Regions from separate parts of the Blautia sp. AF34-10 genome, predicted to be linked through region 1. Evidence: predicted binding sites of a transcription regulator. Region 1 holds the regulator's gene; each other region holds the start of a gene.
What was found. The regulator Rex, encoded in region 1, represses fermentation and respiration genes when NADH is low (regulators of the CRP and FNR family bind a similar motif). The targets are predictions, from matches to a motif close to ATTGTTAANTANTTAACAAT.
Positions count from the first base shown of each region.

Region 2: the regulator Rex is predicted to act here: its motif matches at 1,971-1,990, upstream of gap (type I glyceraldehyde-3-phosphate dehydrogenase).
Region 3: the regulator Rex is predicted to act here: its motif matches at 3,999-4,018, upstream of fucO (lactaldehyde reductase).

Region 1 is NZ_QUED01000006.1:139,121-149,358, reverse strand. It holds gene DWZ60_RS05785 (M28 family metallopeptidase) at 1-204, shown strand, start outside; gene DWZ60_RS05780 (GNAT family N-acetyltransferase) at 283-777, shown strand; gene DWZ60_RS05775 (LysR family transcriptional regulator) at 746-1,633, opposite strand; gene DWZ60_RS05770 (MATE family efflux transporter) at 1,757-3,124, shown strand; gene DWZ60_RS05765 (S8 family peptidase) at 3,239-4,456, shown strand; gene DWZ60_RS05760 (NADP-dependent isocitrate dehydrogenase) at 4,622-5,824, shown strand; gene DWZ60_RS05755 (ABC-F family ATP-binding cassette domain-containing protein) at 5,924-7,849, opposite strand; gene DWZ60_RS05750 (redox-sensing transcriptional repressor Rex) at 8,004-8,660, shown strand; gene DWZ60_RS05745 (NAD(P)H-hydrate dehydratase) at 8,750-10,238, shown strand, end outside.
Region 2 is NZ_QUED01000008.1:97,200-107,437, reverse strand. It holds gene DWZ60_RS07025 (phosphoglycerate kinase) at 1-693, opposite strand, end outside; gene gap (type I glyceraldehyde-3-phosphate dehydrogenase) at 908-1,921, opposite strand; gene DWZ60_RS07015 (histidinol-phosphatase HisJ family protein) at 2,186-2,986, opposite strand; gene mnmA (tRNA 2-thiouridine(34) synthase MnmA) at 2,983-4,077, opposite strand; partial or broken gene nifU (Fe-S cluster assembly scaffold protein NifU) at 4,080-4,516, opposite strand; partial or broken gene nifS (cysteine desulfurase NifS) at 4,624-5,804, opposite strand; gene DWZ60_RS06995 (RrF2 family transcriptional regulator) at 5,811-6,266, opposite strand; gene DWZ60_RS06990 (polysaccharide biosynthesis protein) at 6,425-7,786, shown strand; gene DWZ60_RS06985 (3-deoxy-7-phosphoheptulonate synthase) at 7,954-8,988, shown strand; gene DWZ60_RS06980 (glycoside hydrolase family 30 protein) at 9,087-10,238, opposite strand, start outside.
Region 3 is NZ_QUED01000007.1:22,090-32,327, forward strand. It holds gene murI (glutamate racemase) at 1-80, shown strand, start outside; gene DWZ60_RS05915 (DUF1934 domain-containing protein) at 120-572, shown strand; gene DWZ60_RS05920 (hypothetical protein) at 634-1,089, opposite strand; gene tig (trigger factor) at 1,333-2,568, shown strand; gene fucO (lactaldehyde reductase) at 2,806-3,954, opposite strand; gene DWZ60_RS21130 (DUF6783 domain-containing protein) at 4,065-4,172, opposite strand; gene DWZ60_RS05935 (TetR/AcrR family transcriptional regulator C-terminal domain-containing protein) at 4,176-4,757, opposite strand; gene codB (cytosine permease) at 4,894-5,967, opposite strand; gene DWZ60_RS17935 (hypothetical protein) at 5,955-6,137, opposite strand; gene DWZ60_RS05945 (hypothetical protein) at 6,204-7,292, opposite strand; gene DWZ60_RS05950 (alanine/glycine:cation symporter family protein) at 7,440-8,837, opposite strand; gene DWZ60_RS05955 (dipeptidase) at 9,122-10,105, shown strand; gene DWZ60_RS05960 (ABC transporter ATP-binding protein) at 10,108-10,238, opposite strand, start outside.

The DNA.
Region 1 (10,238 bases):
AACGGAAATGTCGCCCCGATTCACTGCCGCTACGATGTCAAAGATGTGATGTCGATGGAGCAGCTGCAAAAAGATATTGATTTCCTGACAGTATTTACCGGAAGATTCGCAAACGCAGCGGTCTGCCCGGTGGCAAGAGAAATACCGGAAACGATTCGGAAACAATTGGATGAATATTTGTTTCGCAAGAGAAAAGAAGCCTGATATACTTCGATCACGGATATGAGCAGCGAGACGAATTGCAAATAGGAAAAAGAACGACAGTGGCAGGAGAGAGAAACCATGAAAAAAATAGAACTGGTAGAAATCAGGCAGGTAAACGATGCCCTTGCAGAAATGGTTGCGCTGTTTCGAGTAGAACTGCGTTCCTATAAAGGAATTGCATCAAAACCGAACGTGGAAGACGGACGGGAAGAAATGAAGGAATACCTTTTAGCAGGATTTCCAGTGTTTGCCGCCACGGTGCATGGCGAATACGCAGGTTATGTTGTCTGTCGTATTGAGAGCGAGGTGGTGTGGGTGGAATCCATCTTTGTCAGAGAAGAGTACCGCCGGCAGGGAGTTGCTGCCGCACTGCATGGCAAGGCAGAAGAAATTGCAGCTTCTTATGGAAACGATACGGTTTACAACTATGTCCATCCCAATAACCACAGGATGATTGAATTTTTGGGAAAGCGTGGTTACACCGTTCTGAATCTAATTGAGATTCGTAAACCGTATCTGAATGAAAAACTGACGCAGACGATTACGGTTGGGGAACATGAATTTGATTATTGAGGGAGTCATTTTCATCCCACAATTCCAGAAAAGCCCGAAGTTCAGACGGAAGGCGCCCCTTGCGCCAGGCAAGCAGGATTTCGGTTGTAAGGTCTGCATCTGTGATGGTGCAGGCCTTTAATTTATGGGTAAGATTCAGCATGGAGGCCGGCAGAAGAGCGATGCCAAGGCCTTTTTCTGCCATTGTCATTGCCGTGCGGGCGTCCTCGCAGGTGAGATAGATATCGCAGAACAGACCCGCCTGCTCGAAAGCGGAGAGCATGTATTTCCGGTAGCGGTTCGACAGAATCAGCGGCTGCTCGGCAAGTTCCGTAAGCGAAAGGGTTTCACGCCCGGCAAAAAGCGGGTGAGAAGGGAGTGCCATGGCGGTGATGCTCTCTTTTAAAAGGGTCTTCGTCTCGCAACCATTTAAAACGATTGGCGTGCGGAGCGTGGTGAGATCCACCATGTGATTTTCGAGCTGGTCTTTTAAAGCAAAGGTAGAACCCTCGTGGACATCAAAATGGATGTGCGGGTATTTCCGGGAAAATCGCAGGAGATAGTCGGCGAGCAGCGAAACGGTGGATGGCGTCATGCCGATGTGGAGTGTCGCAGACTGACTGGATTTTACGACTTCGCGCCTGGTGAGATCCGCAAGCATCAGAAGCGTTCCTGCCTGTTCATACAGTGTTTTTCCTGCCTCGGTCAGGGTGATTTTCTTTGTACCGCGGATGAGAAGAGGCACCTGAAGCTCTTCCTCCAGCATTTTGATCTGATAACTTAACGGCGGCTGTGTCATATGCAGCACCCGTGCCGCCCCGCTGATGGTTCCCGCGTCCACGATGGCGCGGAAGTATTCGAGTTGTCGAAGTTCCATAAAAATCCTCCTGAAAAAACTATATAAAAATTATTCAATTTCAATATAAAAACAATAATTTACATATAGAATACGCCATGCTATACTGAAAAGCAAGTGAAAAAGAAGGGAATGAGGGAACAAATGAAACGAATTGATTTCGAACATGGAACCGTAACCGGAAACATCTTCGGGGCAGCGCTCCCGATGCTGGTTGCTCAGATTTTGAGTCTGCTGTACAATATTGTAGACCGCGTCTACATCGCGCGGATCCCGGAGGTAGGAACGGCGGCACTCGGTGCAGTCGGTCTGTGCTTTCCGCTGATCGTTATCATCACAGCATTCAGCAACTTGTTTGGAAGCGGCGGCGCTCCGCTGTTTTCGATTGAGAGTGGAAAGAATGATCAAAAAAAGGCGGAACGTATTATGAATACGTCGTATTCCATGGTATGTGTCTGTGCTGTCATACTGATGGTGATCGGCTTTTTGTTTGCTCGTCCACTGCTGTCGCTGTTCGGTGCATCGGCAGATGCGATGGTATACGCGTATCCTTATATGATGATTTATCTGATCGGAACTTTGCCGTCGATGGTGGCAACCGGCATGAACCCGTTCATCAACGCGCAGGGCTATTCGACCGTTGGCATGCTTTCCGTCACGATCGGAGCGGTCGCAAACCTGCTGCTTGACCCGCTGTTTATCTTTGTATTTGGTTTTGGTGTGCAGGGGGCTGCGATTGCAACTGTGATTTCCCAGACACTTTCCGCCGTGTTCGTTCTGTATTTCCTGACCCGGAAATCGGAACTGAAAGTGCGCTTTGTGCGGAAAGATGAAATTTCTGAGTGTGCAGGCTATGCGAAAAATATTGTCAGTCTCGGTACCGCCGGATTTATCATGCAGCTGACCAACAGCCTTGTCACGATCTGCTGCAACAATGTACTTTCTGTGACCGGCGGTGATATTTACATCTCTGTTATGACGATCGTATCGAGCGTGCGTCAGCTCGTCGAGACACCGATCTATGCAATGAATGAGGGAACTTCTCCAATTTTGAGCTATAATTACGGTGCACGCCGTCCGGCCCGCGTGCGCAAGGCGATGTGTGTCATGAGTGCGATGATCCTCGGCTATACCGCAGTGATGTGGAGCGTGATTGTTCTGGCGCCGCATGCGCTGATCGGTATTTTCAGTTCGGATGCGGTACTGACCGCAGATGCGGTTCCGGCTCTGAAGCAGTACTTTGCAGCATTCATTTTCATGGATCTGCAGTACATTGGACAGACCGTATTCAAATCTCTGAATAAAAAGAAACAGGCGATCTTTTTCTCCCTGCTCCGAAAAGTCTTCATTGTTGTACCGCTCACCTATCTGATGCCGTACGTACTCCACATGGGAACGGACGGTGTCTTCCTTGCCGAACCGGTATCAAACGTAATCGGCGGAAGTCTCTGCTTTATCACCATGCTGATTCTGGTTCTGCCGGAATTGAAGCGAATGGAGCAGCAGAAGTAATGTTTTTGAAAAGTTTCTGAAAAAAGGACAGGAAGATCTTTACCGAAACGGTTTTGGCAGATATCTTCCTGTTTTTTATTGCCATACATACAATATGATGCCTCGGACAATCTGATGCGCATTGGAGTCCCGGCGCTCCGCATTCTGGCAGTGGCCTATCTGCTTTCGATTCCAGGCCTGATCTATCAGGCGGCGTTGCAGGGACTTTCCCTTGGAAAAGAAAGTATGTACATATCCATGACACGCCAGGCGATTCTGCCGCTGGTGTTTGCATTTCTTCTCAAAGGATTTGGAAACCTGAATCTGATATGGGCGCCTTTGTCCTGGCTGAGCTCTGCGGCATCCCGCTTGCAGCAGCTCTCTGGAAACGGAAAGGGGAAAAGCAGATTCAGTTTTAAGTATAGAAAAGAAAAACAAAAAGGCTGTTCTTTGCGAAAGGCAGCCTTTTTTGCATACCATAAGATAAGAATACACAGGGGCTTATGGATGAAAGAGCAGGAAAATCTGACAGGAAAAGGAATTACAGCCGCCGTGCTGGATACAGGGATTTTTCCCCATATGGATTTTGACGGCCGGATTGTAGCCTTCCGGGATCTTGTGTACGGGCGGGAGACGCCTTACGATGACAATGGACACGGAACGCATGTCTGTGGTATCCTTGGCGGAAGTGGAAGAGCGTCCGGCGGAAAATACCAGGGTGCGGCACCGGGATGCCGGTTTGTCGTAGTGAAGATTCTGGACCGAAGGGGAAATGGAAGAAAGCAGGATATCCTCGCGGCGATTGACTGGGTGTGCAAAGAGCGAATAAGACTTAATATCCGCATTTTAAATATTTCAGTGGGAACAACAGAGCAGGAAAAAACGGTGGATGATCTGCTAGTACAGGCGGTGGAGCGCGCCTGGGATGACGGGATCACTGTTGTGACAGCGGCCGGAAATCTGGGGCCCGCTCCGGGCAGTATTACGGCGCCGGGGAACAGCAGAAAAGTGATCACCGTGGGAGCGGGCGATCTGCTGGAGCCAAGAAGAGGAATCTCCGGATGCGGCCCGACACGGGACTGCGTCTGCAAACCGGATCTTGTCGCGCCTGGAAAACGTCTCATTTCCTGCGCGCCTGGAAGAAGCAGGAAGGAATATGTGGTGAAGAGCGGCACCTCGATGGCGGCACCGCGGGTGTCCGGAGCCGTGGCTTTGGCACTTGAACGGGTTCCGGATCTTACAAATGTCCAGGCGAAAATGCTGCTTTGCGAATCGGCGAGAGACCTTGGCCTTCCGCGCAACCGTCAGGGGCATGGGATGCTTCAAACAGACCGTTTTCTGTCTCTTCTGTGAGACACTGTGCGGCAGCATAAAAAAAGAAAAATGAAGGAAAACACCTCTCATCCTGCAAAAATTGTGTGAATTTATGGGAAAATGCCAAAAAATCAGGCGAATTTTGACTTGACAAGCTATAGGATACTTTATACAATAAACGGGAATAGAAAAAGGAGGCCTACTATGGAAAAAATTCAGATGACCACTCCTCTGGTAGAGATGGATGGAGATGAGATGACCAGAATTCTCTGGAAAATGATCAAAGATGAGCTGCTTCTCCCGTTTATTGACCTGAAAACGGAATATTACGATCTGGGACTGGAACACAGAAACGAGACGAACGATCAGGTAACCGTAGATTCCGCAAACGCTACCAAGAAATACGGTGTAGCAGTCAAATGTGCCACCATTACGCCGAATGCAGCGCGTATGACCGAGTACAATCTGAAAGAAATGTGGAAGAGCCCGAACGGAACGATCCGTGCCATGCTCGACGGAACCGTTTTCCGTACCCCGATTGTCGTAAAAGGCATCGAGCCGTGCGTGCGCAACTGGAAAAAACCGATCACGATTGCCCGTCATGCATACGGAGATGTCTATAAAAATGCAGAAATGCGCATTCCGGGACCGGGAAAAGCAGAGCTGGTTTATACGGCTGAGGACGGCACCGAGACAAGAGAGCTGATCCACAACTTCACCGGCGCCGGTGTCATTCAGGGCATGCACAATCTGGATAACTCCATAGAAAGCTTTGCGAGAAGCTGTTTCGAGTACGCACTGTCCACGAAACAGGATCTGTGGTTTGCAAGCAAGGATACGATTTCCAAGAAGTATGATCACCGCTTCAAGGATATCTTCCAGGAGATCTTCGATGCAGAGTACAAAGAGAAATTTGCAGAAGCAGGCATTACCTACTTCTACACTCTGATCGACGACGCCGTTGCCCGCATCATGAAAGCAGAGGGCGGCTTTATCTGGGCCTGCAAGAACTACGACGGCGATGTCATGAGCGACATGGTATCCTCCGCCTTCGGTTCCCTTGCGATGATGACTTCTGTTCTCGTATCCCCGCACGGATATTACGAGTACGAGGCTGCGCACGGAACCGTACAGCGCCACTATTACCGTCACTTAAAAGGTGAGGAGACATCCACCAACTCCGTGGCCACCATTTTTGCATGGACCGGCGCACTCAGAAAACGCGGGGAAATGGATGGAAACGCAGAACTTTCCGCATTTGCAGACCGTCTGGAAAAAGCAACGATCGCAACGATCGAGAGTGGAAAAATGACAAAAGACCTTGCGCTGATCACCACCATGGAAAATCCGACCGTATTAAACAGCCGTGATTTCATCCTGGCCATCCGCGAGGAGCTGGAGAAATAATTAAACGAAGCAAAAAAGAAAGCCGATCCGGCATTCCCGCAAAAAGGGATGCGCCGGACCGGCTTTTTCTGTTTTGAATTTTTCCGGGGAAAACCAGGTCTATTCGGCAAGCTCTTCCCATTTTTCATACAGCTCTTCGAGTTCCGCGGCAATCTCTGCTTTCTCTTTGCTTAATTTCACACACTCTGCCACATTCGTTGCGACTTCCGGTTTCGACATTTCCTCATCAATTTCCGAATCGCGTGTCTCAAGCTCTTCAATTCGTTTCTCCGTCTTTTTCAGCTCGTTTTCTTTCTTGCGGAGACGTGCCTGTTCTTCTTTCTGCGCTTTCCAGTCCAGCTTTGTGGAGGAGGCTTCGGAAGGAGCCGCTGTTTCTTCCGGAGCGGCGGCATCGGCAGCAGGAGCATAGATGCGGGTCAGCTCTTCTTTTTTCTCCAGATAGTAATCGTAATTTCCGATATAGTTGACGAGTGTCTGTCCCGTCAGCTCCAGAATCCGGGTTGCGGTCTGGTTAATAAAATAACGATCGTGGGAGACATATAGCACCGTTCCGGTGTAGTCCTTCAGTGCATTTTCCAGAATCTCTTTAGAGACGATATCGAGGTGGTTGGTCGGCTCGTCGAGGATCAGGAAGTTGGCGTTCGAGAGCATCAGCTTGGCAAGGGAAATTCGTCCGCGCTCACCGCCGCTCAAGGTATGAATCGGTTGGAAGACATCGTCGTTTGTAAACAGGAAGGCGGCCAGCACATTTCGGATTTCGGTGTTTGTCAGATATGGATACGCGTCGGAAATCTCCTGGAAAATGGTCTTTTCCATGTGGAGCACCTGATGCTCCTGATCGTAGTAACCGATCTGTACACGGCTTCCAAGTGTAAAAGAGCCGGCATCCGGGCGGATGACTTCGTTTAAGATCTTTAAGATCGTCGTTTTTCCCGTTCCGTTGTTTCCGATGATTGCCACGCGCTCGCCGCGCTTGATTTCGAAATTCAGATCCTGGAAAAGCGTCTGTCCCGGGAAGGCTTTGGAGAGGTGCTCGACGGTCAGCACATCGTTTCCGCTTGTGATGCGCGGTTCCAGACGGATCCGCATATCGGAGCGTACTTCGGTCGGCTTTTCCAGCACATCCATTTTGTCCAGCATTTTTTCACGGCTCTCGGCGCGTTTGATGGATTTCTCGCGGTTGAAAGATTTCAGCTTTGCAATGACTTCTTCCTGATGGTGGATTTCCTGCTGCTGGTTGACCCAGGCATGGTAAGCGGCTTCACGGAGCATTGCTTTTTTCTGACTGTAGGCGGTATAGTTTCCCTCAAAAGTTGTTACTTTTTTATTGTCCACTTCAACGACTTTTGTGACAACGCGGTCGAGAAAGTAACGGTCATGGGAGACGATCAGGACGGCTCCGCTGTAATTTAAAAGATACGTTTCGAGCCAGGAGATCGAGTCCATATCGAGGTGGTTGGTCGGCTCGTCGAGCAGAATGATGTCCGGTTTGGTAAGCAGCAGTTTACCAAGTGCCACGCGGGTCTTCTGACCGCCGGAGAGGGAGTCCACCTGTTTTTCAAAATCGCTCTCGGAAAAGCCAAGACCTTTTAAAACACCGACGACTTCACTGCGGTACGCGTATCCGTTTTCCAGTTCAAAGGTATGGGAGAGGCGGGTGTAGGTGGAAAGAAGTTCATCCAGCTCTGCACCGGATTTTGTATTCATATCACTTTCCATCTGACGGAGGCGTTCCTCCATATCGATCAGATTCTGTTTCGCGGTCAGCACTTCCTGGTAAATGGAAAGGTGTCCGGTCAGATCCTGATGCTGGGCGAGATAGCCCATCGTCTTTCCTTTGGAGAGGATGACCTCTCCCTCATCGGCCCTCATTTCGCCGATGATGATTTTTAACAGCGTCGATTTTCCGGCACCGTTGATGCCGACCAGTGCGGCTTTTTCGCGTTCTTCTATATGAAAAGATGCATTTTTGATAATTTCCGTTGTCCCGAATGCTTTCGAGATATTCTGACATGCAAGAATCATGTGGTTCCTCCAGATAACATATTTCTGTATTTTGACATAATACACCATCCTTATTATAGAGAGTAATACACAAAATTTCAAGAAATCTTTGACAATTTTCTATCAACCATATATAATATGAATATATGCAGGTGTAAATAAGGAGGAATTTATCTTGGAAGAAAAAGGAATTTCGCGGGCAGTTATCAAAAGACTTCCTAGATATTATCGTTACCTGGGCGAATTGCTGGAGGACGGAGTAGAACGGATCTCTTCCGGTGAGCTGAGCGAGCGGATGAAAGTGACAGCTTCCCAGATTCGCCAGGATTTAAATAATTTCGGCGGCTTCGGCCAGCAGGGGTATGGTTATAACGTGCGGTATCTGTACAGCGAGATTGGAAAAATTTTAGGTCTGGACAGAGTCCACAATATGATTTTTGTCGGAGCCGGAAATCTGGGACAGGCGCTTGCTAATTATGCGGCCTTTGAAAGAAGCGGATTCAAAACGGTCGGTATTTTTGACGTCAACCCGGTATTAAAAGGAATCTCCGTGCGCGGAATTGAAATCCGCATGGCGGACGAGCTTCCGGAATTTATCAAGGAACACCATGTAGAGATTGCGGCTTTGACACTGCCAAAAGCAAAAGCGGTAGAGATGGCAGAGATTCTCGTGGACAACGGTGTAAAAGCAATCTGGAATTTTGCACATACCGATCTAAACTTAAAACTTCCGAAAGATGTGATCGTCGAGAACGTCCATCTTTCCGAAAGTCTGATGCGTCTCTCCTACAATCTGACCAGATATGAGGCGGAGCATCCAAAGAACAATTAAGAAACCAAAACAAAAGCAGGAGAGTCTTCGGGAAACCGGAGACTTTTTCTGTTCACTTTCCGGATAAGGCAGGAAAAGGAGGAAAAGCGATGAAACGGGTTCTTACAGCAGCACAGATGAAGCAGGCAGACCGCAATACGATCGAAACCATGGGGGTACCGTCCCTGGTACTGATGGAGCGCGCAGCGCTGTCCTGCGTGGAGGAGCTTCAAAATGGAACATGGGATACAGGAAAAGTCCTTGCTGTGTGCGGTCCCGGAAATAATGGAGGGGACGGTGCGGCAATTGCACGGATTTTAAAGACGAAAGGGGTGGATGCGGAACTGTTCTGTCTTGGAAATCCGGAAAAATACAGCGAAGGCATGAGAGCACAGAAGAAAATTGCGGAAAATTATGGGGTCCGTGAGGTTAAGAATCCGGATTTCCGGGAATATACTGTTATCATAGATGCCATCTTTGGAATTGGCGTATCCCGTCCGCTGGCAGGGGAGTACCGGAGGGCAGTGGAAGCAATCTGCGCAAGCGGTGTTCCTGTTCTTGCCGTGGACATCCCTTCGGGGATCCACACGGATACCGGAGAGGTCCTTGATGCGGCGGTGAAAGCCAGAGCCACGGTGACATTTGCCTGTGCAAAGCCAGGGCTTCTCTTTGATCCCGGAAAACGATATGCCGGAGAGGTCCTGGTCCGTGATATCGGAATCGGCTTTGATGCAGGAGAAGAGGAGACGCCCTGGTACGGTTCAGTGGAAAAAGAAGATCTGGACCGGTTTCTTACCCGCACGCCGATGGGAAATAAGGGAACCTTCGGAAAGGTGCTGGTACTTGCCGGTTCCGGTGCCATGTGCGGAGCCGCTGTTTTGTGTGCCAGGGCAGTCCTTGCATCCGGTGCCGGCATGGTAAAGGTTGTGACAGAGGAAAGAAACCGTACGCCGCTTTTCTGTGCCCTGCCGGAAGCAATGGCGGATTTCTGGAAGGAGGATGAGCCGCTTCCGGAAGAAGCCCTGCTGCAGGATCTCGCCTGGGCGGACGCTGTTGTTGCGGGACCGGGACTTTCCAAAAGCCGGACGGCAAAAGAACTGCTCGTTTTTACGGTGCAGCACACAGAAGTTCCTCTTGTTCTGGATGCAGATGCGCTGAACCTGATTGCAGAAGATGCAGAGATTCTTTCGGGCTGCCGGGCAGAAAAAATTTTAACGCCTCATGTAGGAGAGCTTGCACGGCTGCTGCACATGACCATTGCAGAATGCCAGTGTGACCCGGCAGGAAGCGCCGGAAGGGCAGCCGAAAAATACCAGGCCTGCTGTGTACGAAAGGATTCCGTAACCGTGACAGCAGAGGAAGGGCGTGAGCAGTATTACATAAACACAAGCGGAAGCAGTGCGCTTGCGACGGCGGGAAGCGGCGATGTGCTCGCGGGAATCACAGGCGCCTTTGCAGCAAAACGTCAGTGTGAAAAAAACGAGAAAAAAATCAGCCTTGCCAAAACAGCGGCACTGGCGGCATATGCGCATGGAAAGGCGGGAGAGGCTGCGGAAGAAAACAGCAGTGCTTCCTATGTAACAGCATCCGAGATTATCA
Region 2 (10,238 bases), on a different contig from region 1:
TTTTGCGAAGGTATAAGCCATACCACCGCCGATGATCAGGACATCAACTTTATCGATCAGGTTGTCGATAACAGAAATCTTGCTGGATACTTTGGATCCACCAAGGATGGCAACAAACGGACGCTCCGGATTGTTGACAGCATTTCCAAGGAATGCGATCTCTTTCTCCATCAGATAACCAACAACTGCAGTGTCAACATATTTAGTAACACCAACATTGGAGCAATGAGCACGATGTGCGGTTCCGAATGCATCGTTTACGAATACGTCGCACAGGGAAGCCAGTTCTTTGCTGAACTCCTCACCGTTTTTGGTCTCTTCCGCACGATAACGGGTGTTCTCCAGAAGGATTACATCTCCGTCTTTCATAGCCTCAACAGCTGCTTTTGCGTTCGGTCCTACAACCTCAGGATCTGCTGCAAATTTAACTTCCTGTCCGAGAAGCTCGGAAAGGCGAACTGCAACCGGTGCAAGAGAAAGCTCTGGTTTTGGTTCTCCTTTCGGTTTTCCAAGATGAGAGCAGAGAATTACTTTTCCGCCGTCAGCGATCAGTTTTTTGATCGTCGGAAGAGCAGCTACCAGACGGTTCTCATCTGTGATTTTTCCATCGATCAGCGGAACGTTGAAGTCGCATCTTACAAGGACTCTTTTTCCTTTTACGTTGATATCATCTACGGTTTTTTTGTTTAACATGGGCGTTTCCCTCCATATATCCAACTGCATCTGCCGCGCCGTTTCTTTGTTTTTGCGGCATCGCGGTCCTTATTTAAAAATGCAGTTTATAATTTTTGCACACGGAAAAGGGCTGTTTTTGTGCCGTATTTTTCCGCCGCATTCGCAAAAAGGGTCCGGTCCTTAACAGACCGGACCCTTTGGGCTCTGAAATTTTGCCGTTCAGTTTGTTAAATTATGCTAACTCGCTGAAGTATTTGATGGTACGAACCATCTGGCTTGTGTAGGAGTTCTCGTTATCATACCAAGAAACAACCTGTACCTCTGTTGTTCCGTTGTCCAGCGGAAGAACCATGGTCTGAGTTGCATCGAACAGAGAACCATATCTCATACCAACGATGTCGCTGGATACGATTTCATCTGTGTTGTATCCGAAGGACTCGGTTGCAGATGCTTTCATTTTTGCGTTGATCTCGTCAACAGTTACAGTTCCTTCTACAACTGCTGTAAGGATTGTGGTAGAACCGGTTGGGGTTGGAACACGCTGTGCAGAACCGATCAGTTTGCCGTTCAGTTCCGGAATAACAAGGCCGATTGCTTTTGCAGCACCTGTGCTGTTTGGAACGATGTTAACTGCAGCTGCACGGGATCTTCTCAGATCGCCTTTTCTCTGCGGTCCGTCCAGAGTCATCTGATCTCCAGTGTAAGCATGGATAGTAACCATGATACCGGATTTAATCGGAGCCAGTTCGTTCAGAGCTTTTGCCATAGGTGCAAGGCAGTTTGTGGTGCAGGATGCAGCGGAGATGATGTTATCGTCTGCTGTCAGGGTCTCATGGTTTACATTGTAAACGATGGTCGGAAGGTCGTTACCAGCCGGAGCGGAGATAACTACTTTACGAGCACCTGCATTGATGTGTGCCTGAGCTTTTGCTTTGGAGGTGTAGAATCCGGAGCACTCCAGAACTACGTCTACGCCAAGCTCTCCCCATGGGCAGTTGTTAGCATCCGGGAAAGCATAGATTTTGATGTTTTTGCCATCTACTGTGATGGAATCTTCATCGGATGTTACGGTATCAGCCAGAGCATATTTTCCCTGAGAAGAGTCATATTTTAACAGATGAGCTAACATCTTCGGGGATGTTAAATCGTTGATTGCTACTACTTCATAACCTTCTGCTCCAAACATCTGTCTGAATGCAAGACGTCCGATACGGCCAAAACCATTGATTGCTACTTTTACTGCCATGATTTTCAATTCCTCCTAAAAAGTGAATTTTAATTTTGAGTCTCTGTACTTTGTTAAAGAAACATCAACCTTATCTGTATAATACCTAATTTCGTCGGAAAATTCAAGTTCTATTTTCAAGAAAATACGAAATTATTTCTAAAATTTGTGAAGAGGCCGGATGCCGATCCGTATTTCTGCAAAATTTCGAAAGATCCGTCTATTGCAGAAAAAGCCGGAATCCAGCCTTTCTGGGGCTTTTTTCCGGCTTTTCCTGCGCGTTTTCTATTGGATCGGCAGATATTCCGGCTTCTTCTCTTTAAACCGCACGTAGTACCGGAATCCGGCTTCCTGCGCGATGGCTGCCGCGTCCGCGAAATGAAACGCTATATGTTCCGGTTTGTGGGCATCGGCACCGAAGGTGATCTTTTCGCCGCCCAGTTCCCAGTATCTTCTGATAACATCCGGCGTCGGATTCGGCACGCCAAGGCCTGCCTTGTAGCCGCCGGTGTTGATTTCCAGCGCGATATCGTACTGAATCAGCTCTTTTAAAATGGTATCGATCTCGTCCGCAAATGCGCGGTAGCTGTAATCTTTTCCCTTTTCTCTGCAGTAGCGTACCACATAATCCAGATGACCAAGCGTCTGGAAATTGTGGAAGAACCGGATATTTTCTGCTGTAGCCCGAAAATACGCCCGGTACAGCTCTTCTGCTGTCCAGTCCGGGAAAGCATCCTCATAATAGGGGTCTTTTCCGTCAATGACATGCATGGATCCGATCACATAGTCGAACGGCCACGCATTTACATACTCTTCCATCCGTTCTTTTAAGTGGAGCTGCAGTCCCAGTTCCACGCCGAATCGGATATCGATTCTGTCGTAGTATTTTTCCTGCAGTTCCCGGATTTTTGCCGCATATGCCGGTGTATCGAGCTGGAACTCGCCGGTACTGTAATCCATATCGTAGTGATCCGTCAGGCAGATTGCCGGAAGTCCCAGCTCGACTGCCCGTTTTACCATCTCTTCTGTTGGTGCTTCGCTGTCACTTGAAAAGAAACTGTGCATATGACAGTCCGCTATTTTCATCTTTCGGCCTCCGTAATCGTTCCGCCTCCGCCGACACAGCCGTCCACGTAGAAGACAACAGCCTGTCCCGGTGTCGGAGCACGCACGCCGTCCGGGAAGGTACAGGTAATCTCATCTTCCCCGGTCCGTTTGATCACGCACGGGGAGCCTTTGTGCCCGTACCGGATTTTTGCGGTGCAGGAGAGCTCTTCTCCAAGTTCCAGCGGCGGAATTGCCATATAGTTTACTTTGTTTGCTTTTACTACTTTTGCGAAAACCTCTTCATTTTCGCCGACCACAACCTCGTTCGTCTCCGGACGGATTTCCAGTACGAACACGCGGTGTCCCATCGGAAGGCCGAGTCCGCGGCGCTGTCCTACGGTGTAATGGGTAATCCCCTCATGGGTACCGAGGATTTCACCCTTTGTATTCACGAAATTGCCTTTCGGTGCCACGATTCCTGTCTCGTTCTGGATAAAGGAAGCGTAATCCTGATCCGGCACGAAGCAGATTTCCTGGGAATCCTTCTTTTTTGCTACCGGAAGACCGATTTTTGCTGCAATCTCACGAATCTGATCTTTTGTGTAGTCTCCGACCGGCATCAGCGTATGCGAAAGCTGCTCCTGGGTCAGATTATACAGTGCATACGTCTGGTCTTTTGCCGCTGTTACCGAATTTGCAATCGCATACCGTCCATTGGCAAGCTGTTCGATTCTTGCATAATGTCCGGTCGCAATGTAGTCCGCTCCAATGGAAAGACTGCGCTGAAGCAACGCTTCCCATTTCACATAGCGGTTGCAGGCGATACACGGGTTCGGTGTTCTGCCGCAGAGATATTCGTTCGTGAAATAGTCCATGACGTTCTCACGGAACTCTTTTTTGAAGTTCATGACATAATACGGAATGTCCAGCACCTGTGCCACGCGCCTTGCATCATCAACAGCAGAGAGGCCGCAACAGCCCCCGTTTTCCTCCTGGACTGTCTCGGCCTCATCCTGCCAGATCTGCATGGTCACCCCGATGACATCGTATCCTGCTTTTTTCAGGAGATACGCTGCCACCGAGGAATCTACGCCGCCGGACATTCCAACGACTACTTTCTTTTTTCCCATACTTAGTATTCTTCCTCTTCCTCGCCCTCGCTGATATCAGACTTCGGTTTTGCAAGACCTCGATCTTGATGTGGTGTTTCTCTGCGTAATCCCAGAGTGCAGCGTGAATTGCTTCTTCTGCAAGCAGAGAACAGTGAACTTTGACCGGCGGAAGTCCGTCGAGTGCTTCCATAACAGCTTTGTTGGTTACTTCCAGAGCTTCCTGGATGGTTTTTCCTTTTACCAGCTCGGTTGCCATACTGCTGGTTGCAACTGCGGCGCCGCAGCCGAAGGTTTTGAATTTGCAGTCCTGAATGATTCCGTTATCGTCGATGTCAAGATACATTCTCATGATATCGCCGCATTTTGCATTTCCAACGGTACCTACACCGCTTGCGTTCTCAATTTCTCCTACATTTCTCGGATGCTGGAAATGATCCATTACTTTTTCACTGTACATTGTTATTCTTCCTCCTGAACTATTTCAAAGCAGTCCTCCTCCGGCACAGCTTTTACCTGAATTTTTCTGTACCGGCTTTCTGGATGGACTGTCTTATTTTTTTAAACTTATTTACCCTGCTGTTTTTTGATGTAATCCTCATACAGCGGGGACATGCTGCGCAGACGGTCTACGATCGCTTTAATCTGCTCTACAACAAAATCAACGTCCTCTTTTGTGATCTCCTCACTTAAAGTCAGACGTAAGGAACCGTGTGCTTTCTCGTGCGGCAGTCCGATGGCCAGCAGTACATGGGACGGATCCAGGGATCCGGAAGTACATGCAGAACCGCTGGATGCGCAGATACCTTTCATATCCAGCATGATCAGAAGGGACTCTCCCTCGATGAATTCAAAGCTGATGTTGCAGTTGTTCGGCAGACGTTTTACCGGATCGCCGTTGAGACGGCAGTTCGGAATCTCGGTTAAAATACGGTTGATCAGATAATCACGTACTTCGATTTCTTTTGCGGTACGCTCCGCCATAGTTCTTGCCGCACGCTCTGCCGCAACTCCATATCCTACGATGCCCGGTACATTTTCTGTTCCGGCACGGCGTTTTCTTTCCTGCGCACCGCCGTGTACGAAGGAGCGGATTTTCACACCCTTTCGGATGTAAAGGAAGCCGATTCCTTTCGGTCCGTTAATCTTATGACCGCTGGAACTGAGCATATCAATATTGCACTCATCCACATTGATCGGGATCTGGCCAAATGCCTGTACAGCATCTGTGTGGAATAAAATATTGTGTTCTTTTGCAATTCTTCCGATTTCCTTGATCGGCTGAATCGTTCCGATTTCGTTGTTTGCCGCCATAACGGAAATCAGAATGGTCTCAGGTGTGATGGCTGCTTCGAGTTCATCCAGATTGACAACGCCGTTCTCATCGACGCGATATAGGTGATTTTCGCACCGCGCTCTTTTTCCAGATACTCACAGGTATGAAGAATCGCATGATGCTCGATTTTTGTGGTGATGATGTGGTTTCCTTTATTTTTATATGCTTCAAAGGTAGCTTTTAACGCCCAGTTATCGGACTCGCTGCCGCCGGCTGTGAAATAAATTTCCTCCGGTTTTGCGCCGAGCACGTTTGCGATCTGCTCTCTTCCTTTGGTGATGGCTTCTTTGCTTTTTCCTGCAATTGCATAAATACTGGATGGATTTCCGTAGTATTCGCTGAAATAAGGAAGCATAGCCTCGACAACTTCCGGGGCTGTTTTTGTTGTTGCCGCATTGTCCAGATAAATCATTGTTGTTCACTCCTTGTCATTTCTATCGCTGTTTCTGTTTTTCTCTAATTGCCGGCTCTGCTGAACCAGCTCTCCGAGGCTGATGGAATCCACAGCGTTCGTAATTCCCTCATTGATCCTCTGCCACACAAAACGCGTGACGCAGAAATCGGCCGCATCGCAGCCGCCCAGGCCTTCATTGACCGAGCACGTGACTGCCTCGAGTCCGCCCTCCAGCACACGGAGAACATCTCCTACCGAAATGGAATCTGCCGGTTTTGCAAGTACATATCCACCGCCTGCTCCCCGCACACTCTCAATGAATCCGGCTTTTCGAAGCGGACGCACCAGCTGCTCCAGATAGCTCTCTGAGATATTCTGGCGTTCTGAAATGCTGGCAATGGACACTGCACCCTCTTCTTCGTGACTCGCCAGATCGATCATGGCACGCAGACCATATCTTCCTTTGGTCGATAATTTCATTCCTGGTTCTCCTTTTTCCTGTGCTGTCGTTTTCCAATTCCGACAGTTTTAATCGGATTTATTTCTCACTCAGAATAGCACCTATCACGGGGTTCTGTCAAGGAGTTTTTTCGCATATTTTAGACTATCTGCGCAATGCCGTGAAAGGAGTCTATCCCATGCTGAAAATCACAAGAAAGAACACGCTTCTTCTTGGCACACTGATCCTGACCGCGTCCGGGATCATCTGCAGAATTCTTGGATTTCTCTATAGAATATTCCTGTCGCGCCGGATCGGTGCGGAAGCCTTTGGTATCTACCAGCTCGCCACACCACTCTACGCACTGATGCTCTCCCTTGGCGCAGGCGGCATGCAGACGGTGCTCTCGCGCTTTGTCGCATCGTACCTTGCCAAAAAGGATTCCAGACGGGCAAAGATCTGTCTGGCGGCCGGATGCGGCATTGTAGTGATACTTTCCTTCTCCGCCTCCATCTTTCTCTTTTTCAGCGCGGATTTTATCGGAACACGGCTTCTTTTTGAGCCGCGGACGATTCTGCTCCTCCGGATTTTATCACTCGGCATTCTCCCCTCCGGGATCCACAACTGTCTCTCGGCATGGTATCTTGGCCAGAATCAGACGGCACTGCCTTCTTTTTGCCAGCTTTTGGAACAGTTCGTGCGCATGGGCGCTTCCTACCTTGCCTGGCTTTTCTGTCTTTCCACAAGCCTCCCCTCTGCCGCTGTCGCTGCATTCGGTACTGCCGCCGGCGAACTCTTTTCGTGTCTCTTTCTGATGGCCTGCCTGTCCGTCTCGCACAGCAGGTCCCCTCAGAAACACCGCCCGATTTCTGTTTTTTTCAAAGAAAAGACCCTCTGGTACGATACCTTCCGAGAGCTTGCCGTTTTGAATCTTCCGCTTACGCTGAACCGTATTCTTCTGAATGTCCTCCACAGCATTGAAAGTGCTCTGCTCCCCGGCTGTCTGGTCACCTTCGGTCTTTCCCGGAAAGCAGCGCTCTCGCAGTATGGCATTCTCACCGGTATGGCACTTCCTATGATCTTTTTTCCATCTGCCATCACCCACGCGGTGTCCGTCATGCTTCTGCCCGGCGTAGCAAAACAGCAGGCCGACGGTACGCCGGAGCAAATATCAGACACGATCCGTTATACAATTTCTTTCTGTGTGCTGCTTGGCACTTCCGCTGTTTTTGCCTTTTTCTTTTTCGGTCCGTGGCTTGGACGTTTCCTTTTTCAAAACGAAGAAGTCGGCGTTTTTCTGCGTATCCTTTCATTTTTAAGTCCTTTTCTCTATCTGGAAACGACACTTGGAAGCATTTTAAACGGCCTTGGAAAAACTTCTCTCGTTTTTTTCCAGAACCTTGCCGGAGATGTAATTCGTATTCTTGCAATTCTTTTTCTCGTCCCGGTTTTCGGCATCCGTGGCTATCTCTATGGTATTCTTGCAAGTGAACTTACCATTATGACAATGGCACTTTTGTTCCTGCATCGGGAATCTGCAAACGGATTTGCTGTTCATTGATACCTTTTTTCTATCTTTTTTAAGAGAAACAGAATTTTCGCCGAAAAAATATCGACAATCTTCGCGTTATGTATTATAATTTATAGATAGTTTGCGACGGGGCACACAAGAACGCTCCTCTGTCCGCAGCTAGAAAAGAAGTGCATCTAAGATAAAGGAGAACGAAAATGAGCCTTGAATTTGTAAGAAAACTTCCCACCCCAACAGAGATCCGGGAACAATATCCCTTAAGCGCCCGCGCAACCGAAATCAAAAAACAGCGTGACGCTGAAATCGCAAAAGTCTTTACCGGGGATTCCGATAAATTTCTTGTTATCGTAGGACCTTGCTCCGCAGACAACGAAGACGCTGTTCTGGAGTACAATCACCGTCTGGCAAAGGTTGCCGACAAAGTATCCGACAAACTGATCATCATCCCGCGTGTCTATACCAACAAACCGCGTACCACAGGTGAAGGCTACAAAGGTATCGTTCATCAGCCGGACCCGGAAGGAAAGCCGGACCTGCTGCACGGCCTGATCGCCATGCGTAAAATGCATATGCGTGTAGTAGAAGAGACTGATCTGACTTCTGCAGACGAAATGCTGTATCCGTCCAACTGGAGCTATCTGTCCGATATTCTCTCCTATGTTGCGGTCGGCGCACGTTCCGTAGAAAACCAGGAGCACCGTCTGACTGTTTCCGGCATCGACATTCCGGCCGGCATGAAAAACCCGACCAGCGGTGATCTTTCTGTTATGATCAACTCCGTCATTGCCGCACAGGGCTCCCACTCCTTTATTTACCGTACCTGGGAGGTAAAGACAAGCGGAAATCCGCTGGCGCACACCATTCTCCGCGGTGCGACCAACAAGCACGGCAACTCCGTGCCGAACTATCACTACGAGGACATTCAGCTTCTGCTGGAGAAATACAACGAAACACATCTCGTAAACCCGGCTACCATCATCGATGCCAACCATTCCAACTCCGGAAAGAAATACGAGCAGCAGATCCGTATCGTCAAAGACGTTCTGCACACAAGACGATGCAGCAAGGATATCGAAAGTCTCGTAAAAGGTGTTATGATCGAAAGCTATCTGGAGCCTGGCAATCAGAAAATCGGATGCGGAACCCATGTTTACGGAAAATCCATTACCGACCCGTGTCTTGGATGGGATCAGACCGAACGACTGATTTACGATATTGCTGAGGAGTGCTAAATTTTCTCCTTCGTTGCAAAAACACATATGAAAGAAACCTCTGTCGCAGATTTTACCGGTCTGCACAGAGGTTTCTTTCTTTTGTTATGATAAGGTTGTTAAATCAATACCGTTGCAATGCTATTGCCCCAGAAGGTCAGGCGGGTTGTGGTTCCGTTCATGCGGAGATTGACTACTTTCGTCTCTTCTGACGTATTTAATACAACGAGTGCAATCGTTCCATCCGGGTTTTTCGCTGCTGTAACCTCAAGATCCGGCGAATACGTGGAGCTTGCGATGCGGACGGCGCCCGGTTTGATGTATTTTGAGAAGTGGGCGATCGCGTGGAACATCGGTTTTACTTCGATTGTGTCGGTCGTTCCGTCGCAAATGATCGGTGCGCCGCAGAAGTTGTCCACGTGGTTCGGGCCGCCGATCTCATCAAGCACGAGGTTCCAGTCAATCCAGTAATTCATGCCATGGTTCAGATCGCCGATGATGTCGTGCGCATACTGTTTTGCATGGCGCAGAGAGTTTCCGGCAGCCGCACCGTACCGTGCCAGCTCTACGCAGCCCTCACTGTGCATCAGCATCAGATCCGGGTAATCTTCTCTTACCATCGAGAGGGTGTCAAAATGATCGCCTGAATACCAGTGGTATGCAACACCAGCAATCATATCTTTCGTTGTCTCATCCACAATGTCGCGGGTTCTCTCGTACGTTCTCTCTTTGTTGTGGTCCCAGATGTACAGTTTTACGTGATCAAGGCCTTTTTCTTTTAAGGTCGGGTACAGATAGTCACGCAGGAATTCTTTTTCCTCTTCTGCCGTATATTCGCAGGAATCCCAGGTCTGAACAGCCAGCGGCTCATTCTGTACCGTCATCCAGGAAATCGGCAGGCCGAGTTTTTCGTACTCGGTGATGTATTTTGCAATATAATTTGCGTAATCCGGATAGCTTTCTTTTTTCAGGTGGCCGCCGCCGTTTCTCACGCCGGTCTCTTTCAGGAAGGCTGGCGGGGACCACGGGGAAAGCAGCAGTGAGACCGGTTTGCCAAGAGTTTTGGAAACAGCTTTTACGAGCGGCTGCACGTATTTTGCATCTCTTTCCAGGCTAAAATCCCTGAATTCCGGATCGTCCGGGTTTTCGACTGCGCAGTAATTGCCGATGGAGAAGTCACAGCTGTCCATGTGAATCCGGCCGATCGTATAGCCAATGCCGTCTTTTCCATAATACGCTTCTACTACTTTCTTACGGTTTTCCTCACTCAT
Region 3 (10,238 bases), on a different contig from region 1:
AGCGGTTCAATGCCTTCGCACATTCCGTTCTGCCGGAGCAGATCAGCGATACGAAACAGGTACAGATTGAAAACTATTAAAAATGACATACAGAAAAGAGAGAGGAACACCAGAAAAGGATGGAAAAAGACGTACTCATCAGCATCCGCGGACTGCAGTATCTGATGGATGAGGAATCCGGCGAACAAGAACCGGTGGAGGTTATGACGACGGGTTCGTACTACAAGAAAAACGGCCATCACTTTCTGATCTACGACGAGGCAACCGAAGGCTTTGATATGATGACGCACAACATGATCAAATTTACGGAAAACGCCCTCGAGGTGCGCAAGCGCGGCCTCATTGATGTCCATATGATTTTTGAGGAGGATAAAAAGAACATTTCGTTTTATCATACGCCATATGGCATGATCAACATGGGAGTTGCGGCGACGAAGGTCAGAATGAAAGAGACGCCGGATCAGATTTTACTGAAGGCAGAATACGCGCTCGACATCAACGACAGCTACGTGGGGGACTGCGTAATCGATATCGAGGTAAGACCGCGGGAAGGCGGAAAACTGAATTTATAAAAAAATACCCGGGAAGAATGAAAATCATTCAACTCGGGTATCTGCATTTTCAGATGAAATTTTATTTTTCCTCGCCGCGTGCCTTGCGGAGCATTTTCTGCCAGAAGCCGTTTTTCTTTGCCGGCTGCTCTAACGAACCGCGGATGCCGCGAACTCCGGTGATGTAGATACCGCTTACGGTAGCCTTGACTTCTTTTTTCACCGGGATCTGATCGAAGATAGCAGCGTCGCAGATCAGGGTCATGATTCTCGGACCGACTTTTGCTTTGACGATCGGCAGTTTTGCGCGACGCATCATTTTCGGTGTCTGGTCAATGACCATCTGTGGGAGTCCGGAATCTTTCATGCGAAGCTTTTTCTTATCTATGATCAACATGGAGACAGTCTGTTTCATGGCCTCCATTTGTTCCTGCTGTGCGGCCTGTTTTGTCTGTGCTTTTTTACCGAAGTAATACAGCAGACCAAGGATGACAGCGATGACAGCTAATACGATTAATACGATAATCCAGGGTTTCATCCCTCTATTCCTCCTCTGCAAAAAATAATGTGGGCATCGGAACATACAATGCCAGTCTATGAACATTCTAACATTGATTTCGGCAAAACGCAAACACATTTTAGCGCAATCCAGGCGATTTTACGGTTGAAAATCATAAGAATTTCTAAAATCGGAGCCCCAGCCTTTTTTTTACCAGACAAGTATGGTAAAATGAGATTTACAACGCGCCGGGAACGGCGTAGTATGGAGGAAAATTCAAGAATGAAAAGAAAAGCAGCAGTCATGCTTCTGCTCATGACACTGGGAGCAGCCAGTGTGAGCGGATGTGGAAAAAACAATACAACAAGCAGCAGTTCCGTATCAAGCGCAAGCAGCACAAGCGCTTCCTCAGCATCCGATGCGTCGAGCGCAGGCAGCACATCGTCCGACAGCACAGCTTCTGAGGAATACGCTTCCCCGAGTGATGTAGACGGGATTCCGGTTGTCGATGAGGAAGTTGATCCTGCAGAGTGTGTAACGCTTGGAGATTACAAAAAGCTGACACTGGAAAAGAAAGTAGAGCAGGTAACGGATGATGACGTACAGACGGCCATTATGGCAGAGACAGCTGTCACCATGGACGATCCGGATGCCACCGTACAAAAAGGCGACACCGCCGATATTGCCTATGTTGGCAAAGTTGATGGCAAGGAGTTTGACGGCGGAAGCAGCGATTCCTACAATCTGGTGATCGGATCCGGTACCTTCATCGATGGATTTGAGGATGGTGTCATTGGAATGAAAACAGGGGAGACAAAGGATCTGAACCTGAAATTCCCTGACAGCTATCAGAGTACCGATCTGGCAGGAAAAGATGTTGTGTTTACCGTTACGGTAAATGCGTTTACCCGCCCGGCAGAAAACATTGACGGATGGGAGCTCGATGATGCATGGGTAGCAAAAAATACAGATTACAGTACTGTGGAGGAATACCGTGCCGGAAAACGCGCAGAGCTGGAGGCTGCAAATGAGACGACAGCGGAAAATAATTTGCAGAATGATGCAATGCAGCAGGTGGCAGACGGCTGTACGTTTCACAAAATTCCGAAATCCTATATGACCCTTGGCGAAGAAGATTACGATAAACGGTATACCGCTTATCTTCAGAATTACGGCATTTCCCTGGACGACTATCTGGAGCAGTATGCGGACAGAGCGACCTACAATCAGGAGAAAGCAACGTATGCAGGAACGATGGCAAAAAGTGCCCTTCTTCTGGATGCCGTAAAAGAGGCAGAAGGCTGGACTACAGATGACCAGGATTACCAGCAGATCTTAAACGACGAGGCAGCCAATGCCAATATGTCGCAGGAAGATTTCCTGAAGGCAGCCAATGACTATTACGGGGAAGATACGGTAGTGCGCAACATCATGATGGAGCGCATGATCAATATGGTTCTCGACAATGCAACAGTCAATACCGTGACTGTGGATGCAGACGGAAATACAGTAAAATAAAAAGAAAAATCACCCCGAAAACAGGATGAAAACTTCTGTTTTCCGGGGTGATTTAACCGAATCAAGTAAGTCCCCTGCTTCCATTGCGAAAAGCAATAAGCAGTGGGTGGGGACTTGCTTGTATCAGGAGGAGTGCAAGCTCCTTCTGATAAACTGCGGAGCAGTTATTTGGTTATGAGCAAGTAGCGAAGCGGATTGCGAATATCCGCTTCGCATGTGGGAAACGAATTATGTTCGTTACGCCATGATTTTGCGGAACAGATCCTTCAGATCTTCTACGCTTGCATCCTTCGGGTTGCCCGGTGCGCAGGCATCTGCGTGTGCGGAATCTGCAAGGAACTGCAGATCTTCTTCTTTGACTGCCTCGAGAACAGATGGGATTCCAACGTCTGCGGACAGCTTCTTAACAGCATCAATCGCTGCTTTTCTATACTCTTCCTGAGACATTTCGTCTACACCTGTAACGCCCATGGCACGTGCGATTTCGCGGTATTTCTCACCGGTGCACTCCTGGTTGTATTCCATAACGATCGGAAGCATCATGGCACATGCAACACCGTGTGGGGTATCATAAACAGCACCAAGGGTGTGTGCCATGGAGTGAGCGATTCCAAGACCTACGTTGGAGAAGCCCATACCTGCGATGTACTGGCCAAGAGCCATTCCTTCGCGTCCCTCTTTGGTGTTTGCGACAGCACCGCGCAGAGATTTGGAGATGAGTTCGATGGCTTTGAGATGGAACATGTCAGTCATTTCCCATGCAGCTTTTGTGGTGTAGCCTTCGATTGCGTGAGTCAGAGCGTCCATACCGGTGGAAGCGGTCAGGCCTTTCGGCATGGAGGACATCATATCCGGGTCAACAACTGCGATGATTGGCATATCGTGCGGGTCAACGCATACGAATTTACGTTTTCTTTCAACGTCTGTGATAACGTAGTTGATGGTAACCTCTGCAGCAGTACCGGCTGTGGTCGGAACAGCGATGATCGGTACGCATGGATTTTTGGTCGGTGCAGTGCCTTCAAGGCTTCTGACATCCTCAAACTCCGGGTTTGCGATGATGATACCGATGGCTTTGGAGGTATCCATAGAAGAACCGCCGCCGATGGCGATCAGATAGTCAGCGCCGGATGCCTTGAAAGCTTCTACGCCGTGTTTTACGTTTTCGATGGTCGGGTTTGGCTTGATATCGCTGTAAAGCTCATAGTCGAGTCCGTTTGCGGTCAGAATATCGGTTACTTTGGAAGTAACGTTGAATTTAATCAGATCCGGGTCAGAGCATACGAAAGCTTTCTTGAAGCCGTGTGCCTTTGCTTCATTTGCGATCTCGGCAATAGCGCCTGCTCCGTGATAAGAGGTTGCATTTAAATTAATACGATTTGCCATGATTGAAAAACTCCCTTCTAAAATGAATAAATGGTTTTACTGAACTTGTTATTATATTAACAAATCCGGAAGGGAAAAAGAAAGTGACAGAAGAGGCGAAGTGTAACACTTTAAAAAAAATCGCCATTGTGACAAAAACAACAGAACAAAATTTGTGAAAAATAACCAGAGCGTGTCTGAAAAACCATTTCCGCAATCTGCAAGTCCCACTTTGACACGCTCTAAGAGAGCAGCTGCAGATTTCGGAACAGTTTTTTTAAGTCTTCCGGCATTGCCCGGACGAGAAGAGCGGCAAACTCGGAAGGTGTCAGATCCATGCTGGTAAGCACCCATTTTACGGTCATGGTGATGGAACCCTGACAGTACATTTCGAGAAGAAAATGTATTTCCGGTGAAACCGGACTGCCGCTTTTTTCGTGAATCAGATTTTCGTAGAACGCGAGAATCAGATCGAAATCGTGCTCACGCAGAGAATTCTGCTTGTCGTAGCGGAAGGCAGCGGCGAAAAAAGCTTTTTCTTTCTGAATATAGGTAAATTTCTTTTCCAGACTGTCAAAAACGGTCGTTCCGCGACCCATATGTTCGAAGGATTTTGTCAGTAATTTATCAAAATACCAGTTGATCAGATCGTATTTGTCGAGAAAATTGCGGTAGAAGGTCTGGCGGGTAACACCACAGATTTCACAGATCTGGCGCACGGTGATCTCTTCGACAGGGGTTGATTTCATGCACTCCTTCATGGATTCGGCAAGACGGTATTTTGTTTTTTCTCCTTTGGGAGCAGATACGGTGGAATGGATCATCCGGGCAGTTTCCTTTCGCTTCGAAAATTGTAACTATGCAGAGTTATGCATATATTATAACGCGAATCCGAAAAAATAAAAAGCCCTGAACATGTTCCGGAGATAAGATACAGGAACATATTCAGGACGATTTTGCTCATTTTCTTTTGTTTACGGCCTGTCCGACACAGTAGCATACAGCGGCAACAACCATGCCGTTGATGGAAGCGATGCCCCAGTGTAAGAGGTTCGCAACAATGGCACCGAGAATGACACCGGCAACCGCAAACCAGTCTACGGTTTTAAGCTTCGGCTGATCGGTTTCAAAGTCCTTTTTGTTCATGAAGTAGGCGAGCACCAGAATCATGCCGACCGGCGGCAGGGTACAATTCAGAATGTTGAGCCAGCCGCAGAAGTTGTAGTACAGCCATACGGAGGCAACCGTTCCGATGATACCGGAAAGGAGAACCATCGGTTTTTTCCTCTGATGGAAGATGTTGGCAAGACCAAGACCTGCGGTATACAGAGCGTTGTCGTTTGTAGTCCAGATATTAAGACCGAGAACGAGAACAGCCAGGTAGAACAGGTTCAGGCGGACCATAACCTCGAAGATATCGTTTCCGCCGACAAAGATCGAGGAAACGGCACCGAAGAAGAACATCAGGGAGTTTCCGATGAAGAAGGCCACAACCGTGGTGATGGCACCCGCTTTTCCGTCCTTTGCAAAACGTGCGAAGTTCGGGGTTGCGGTTCCGCCGGAAACGAAGGAGCCGATGACAAGACCGGCACCGCCGATGATAGTCAGAGATCCGCTGGATTTGGCAAACTGATCGATGATCGTTCCGTCGCCTCTCATTACGGCCATGACCATGGCGATCGTTCCGAGAATGGCAACACTTGGTACAGCGATATAGCTGACGATGGTCAGAGATTCAATACCAAAATAGGCAGAGGCGGTCATGCAGACGCCAGCAAGAATAACAAGTCCCCACTGTGCCGCAGTGCTTCCACCGAGCAGCTCCTTGGAAACCGGAATTGCAAACATGGCAAGACCGACACCAAACCATCCGATCTGCGTAAAGCTGGTCATGGCTGACGGCAGATAGGAACCTTTTTCGCCAAAGGCTCTCTGGGACAAAAGATCAAGTGACAGACCGGTTTTTGCACCGACGTAGCCGAGCAGACCGGTATAAATACCAAGAATGATTCCACCAAGGATCAGTGATCCCAAAAGCCCCAGAAATCGAGGCCGTCAGCGAGCTGCTGGCCGACCCACATGCTTGCCGAGAAGAAGGTGAAGCCAAGCATGATCATAAACATAGTTACTACATTTTTCCGGGCAGAAGCCGGAACTGCGCTGTCCGCGAAGTCAACATCTTTTACTTTCTTTTCTTTTTCCATAATATCTCCTGAAAACTGTGATTACGGTTCGCCGAAATTCAGCGAACCGTAAGAAATGGTTTTTTGTTACAGCATGTATTTGCGAAGTGCTGCGGTAAACTCTTCAATTCGTTCAGCCGCAATTTCTTTCAGGGTAGCATCGCCAAGGCTTGCAATGTAACCTTTTTCCTGGCGGTACAGCCATTTGGCCACGCGTTCATCGATTTCTTCGTAGTGATTGATGTGAATCCACTCTTCGTAGGATGCGCCAAGCGGGCAGCCGAGCTTCTCCTCGAGCAGTCTGGTAAAGTCGATCCGGTCGGCCCTCTCCAGCATTTTATTCCAGAAATCGAGAACCTCCTCGACGTGCTCGTGGATTTCATAGCGTCTTGCACCGCCATCGTAGATGATGCATTTTTCAAACAGCGGATCGCGCATGGAAAGCGTTTCTCTTCGGAACTCCGGTGCAATGATACCGTCTTTCCAGTAGAAATCGACATCCGGCAGATTGATTCCGGATACGCCCTTGTCCTGATAGGTGCTGAAGATTCCTTCGTAATATACGGTGATAAAGCCTTCAAACTCCGGCCAGAACTCGCGGATTTCTTTTGTGAGACGTTCCAGGATTTTGATTCCGGTTGTGCCGCCGATCGTAAAGATGATAATGTTACGAAGGGAAGCACCGTGCTCACGGTAGAAATCGGTTACGTAGCGCAGGCAGTGGATCAGCGTCTCACCCGTTGCGATGATATCGCCGATCAGAAGTGTGCTTCCCGGAACCATTGTCAGCTTGCTGTATTTGATTTCCAGACCCGCGATCTCCTCTTCTTTGAAGACACGCTCACTTGACAGAAAGCTGATGTCATGCACACGAATGTGCTCACGGTAGCAGCTTTCCTCCAGCGGATAATTCAAAGCGCCGCGCAGGATGGAAAGGATGTTGGCTGCGGTTACCTTTCCCTGCTCTTTAAAATAATAAAGCATCTGTGAAGTAGACGGAATCAGGCAGTGATAAACCTCATATCCGACAACCTCCGGTGTGTTCAGAAGCTTTCTTGTCTCTGCTTCGGAAACGATATAGTATTCGTTCTCATAATCGCCGCCTGCGAGGCGATAGCAGTCCACGCCCTGTTCCGAAAACTCCGGCACCAGTTTTACTTCATTCCATTTTTCCATTCAAAAGTTCCTCCCGGTTTTCCCTCTTTGGTAAACATGTTATAAACTTTTAACAGTGTAAGGGGTAGCAACCTGATTGTCAAGGGAAAAGGCGAATTTACATGATTTTCTTACAGAAGAAGGGAATGCGCCGCGAGAAAAGGAATTTTACCGGGTTTTGCCTTCTCTGGAAAAATATTCCTTTGTAAGCTCCACAACCTTGCCCGAAAGCAGGAAGAGCGCAATCAGGTTTGGGATTGCCATGAGGCCGTTGAAGGTCTCGGCAATGCTCCACATCAGGCCGAGGTTTGCGGTGGCGCCAAGGATGGCAACCAGCGCATAGGCGGCCATAAAATATTTTGTGATTCTTTCGGAGAATAAAAACTCGATGCAGCGTGCACCGTAAAGTCCCCATCCGAGAATCGTGGAAAAGGCGAAGCAGCACATCGCGAACGCGGTGAGCAGCGAAACCCAGTTTCCGTATGTAAGGGTAAAACCGCTGATGGTCAGCTCTGCGCCGGCAGCCTGTCCGTAGGTGATGGAAGTACCGCTGCAGAGAATAACAAGTGCAGTTAAGGTACAAATCACGATCGTATCAATAAATACCTCAAAGATACCGAACATACCCTGTTTGACCGGCTTTTTTGTGTCGGCACAGGCATGCGCGATCGAACCGGTACCAAGACCTGCCTCGTTTGAGAAAATACCGCGGGACACACCTTTTTTCACACTCATGAGCATGCTTCCGACGATACCGCCTGTAACAGCAGAGGGACGGAAGGCGCCCTCAAGGATCGATACGAAAACAGACGGAATCCGGTTGAGATTCAGTAAAATTACACCGATGGCAAGGACAATATAAAACAGAGCCATAAACGGAACGAGCTTTTCTGTTACCTGTGCGATCCGTTTGACACCGCCGAGCAGGATCAGCGCTACGAGTGCCGCAATAATGATACCCTGAATCAGGTTGGAGGTCGGGATCGCGTCTTTTGAGATCACATGGTAATTCATCAGTGCGGAGTTGACTGCGGTTGTGATGGTGTTGACCTGCGTTGCATTTCCGGTTCCGAACACAGTCAGTACACCGAAAGCAGCGAAAAGATAGGCCAGAAAATGCCATTTTTTGCTGAGACCGTTTTTGATGTAATACATCGGTCCGCCGACGAGTTCCCCGTTGGCGTTTTTCTCGTGATAGAAAACAGCCAGTGTTACCTCGGCAAATTTCGTACACATGCCGAGCAGGGCGGAAACCCACATCCAGAACACGGCACCGGGTCCGCCGATAGCGATAGCGCCGGCAACACCGGCAATATTACCGGTACCGACCGTGGCGGCAAGTGCTGTACAGACCGCCTGGAACGGTGTAATTGCGCCATCGGAAGCATCTCGTTTGCGGAACATTCTTCCGAGCGTTGTGCGGATCGCATACGGGAATTTTCGAATCTGGAGAAAACGGGTGCGCAGACTCAGGTAAAGGCCGACACCGAAAATGCAGATCATAGCCGGAACACCCCAGATAAAATTGTTCACGGCATTGTTGATGGTTTCAATCAGTTGGAGCATAGATACCTCTTTCTTTTTCATAAGCAGAAGCACTTTCTTGGAAGATCAGTGCTTTCATAAAGTAACACAATGCAAAAAGTATATCATCTCAGACGAGATTTGCAAGTTTTTTTCGAGAAAAAACGCGGACCCCCAATTTTTTGCGATTCCGGAAAGATATATTTTCTCTAGCCTTATGGGTTTACCATGAGCCAGGCGGTTTTTTACGTTTTCTTCCAGTTTTTGTGAAGGAATGCAGCGAAGTATGATAGAATAGAGAAAAAACAGAAAAGAGGATTATTGCCATGTTTCAGGTAATTGATATGCACTGCGACACCATCCCGGCGCTGCAGTGGAAGGAAAAACAGGAGCATCTTGCGGATGCGGATCTTCAGATCAATCTGGATAAGCTGGAAAAGGGCGGCAGCCTCTGCCAGTGCTTTTCTCTGTTTACGTTCCTGAAGGGACTGAAAGACGAAACACCGTTTGAGCATGTGAGAAAGCTGGCTGATCTCTGGAAATCAGAGGTGGAACGGTATCCGGACCGCATTTGTCAGATCAAAACGTATGCGGATCTGATGCAGGTACAGAAGGAAGGAAAAATAGGTGCGGTGATGACCGTCGAAGAGGGTGGTGTTTACGAAGGCAGTATCGAAAAACTGCACACACTGTACGATCTCGGTGTGCGGATTTCCACGCTGACCTGGAACTTTCCGAATGAGCTTGGATTCCCGAACCCGGCGCAGGAAGAGGGAAAGCCATATCTTCCGGATCTTGAAAACGGGCTGACACCGACCGGTATTACCTTTGTCGAGGAGATGGAGCGGCTCGGCATAGTGATCGATTTATCACACTTAAATGATGCCGGAATCCGCGATGTTTTTGCACATACGAGAGGTCCGGTCATTGCATCCCATTCCAATGCGCGCGGTGCGTGCTTCCATCTGCGAAACCTTTCGGATGAAATGATTCGTCAGCTCGCAGAGCGTGGCGGCGTCACCGGTATCAATTTCTGTCCGTCGTTTCTGCGCGAGGAGGAGCCGGCAACGAAAAAGGCATCGACGATGGACATGGTACGCCATATGAAGTATCTGCGAAACGTCGGCGGCATCGACATCATCGGCCTTGGAACCGACTTTGACGGTTTCAGCGGCAAGACGGATGTGCCGGACGCTGCGCATATGCAGCATCTCGCAGATGTGATGAGCCACGACGGTTTCACCGATGAGGAGATCGAGAAGGTCTTTTCCAAGAATGTACTTCGGGTGTTTAGAGAATGCTGGAAATAAAACTACAGCTCCGGTGATGCCGCCAGAAGCTCCTTTGTATAATCATTCTGCGGATGCGCAAACAGCTCTTCCGTCTCCGCGTTCTCCACAATCCGGCCTTCTTTCATCACGAGAACCCGGTCGCACATCTGAT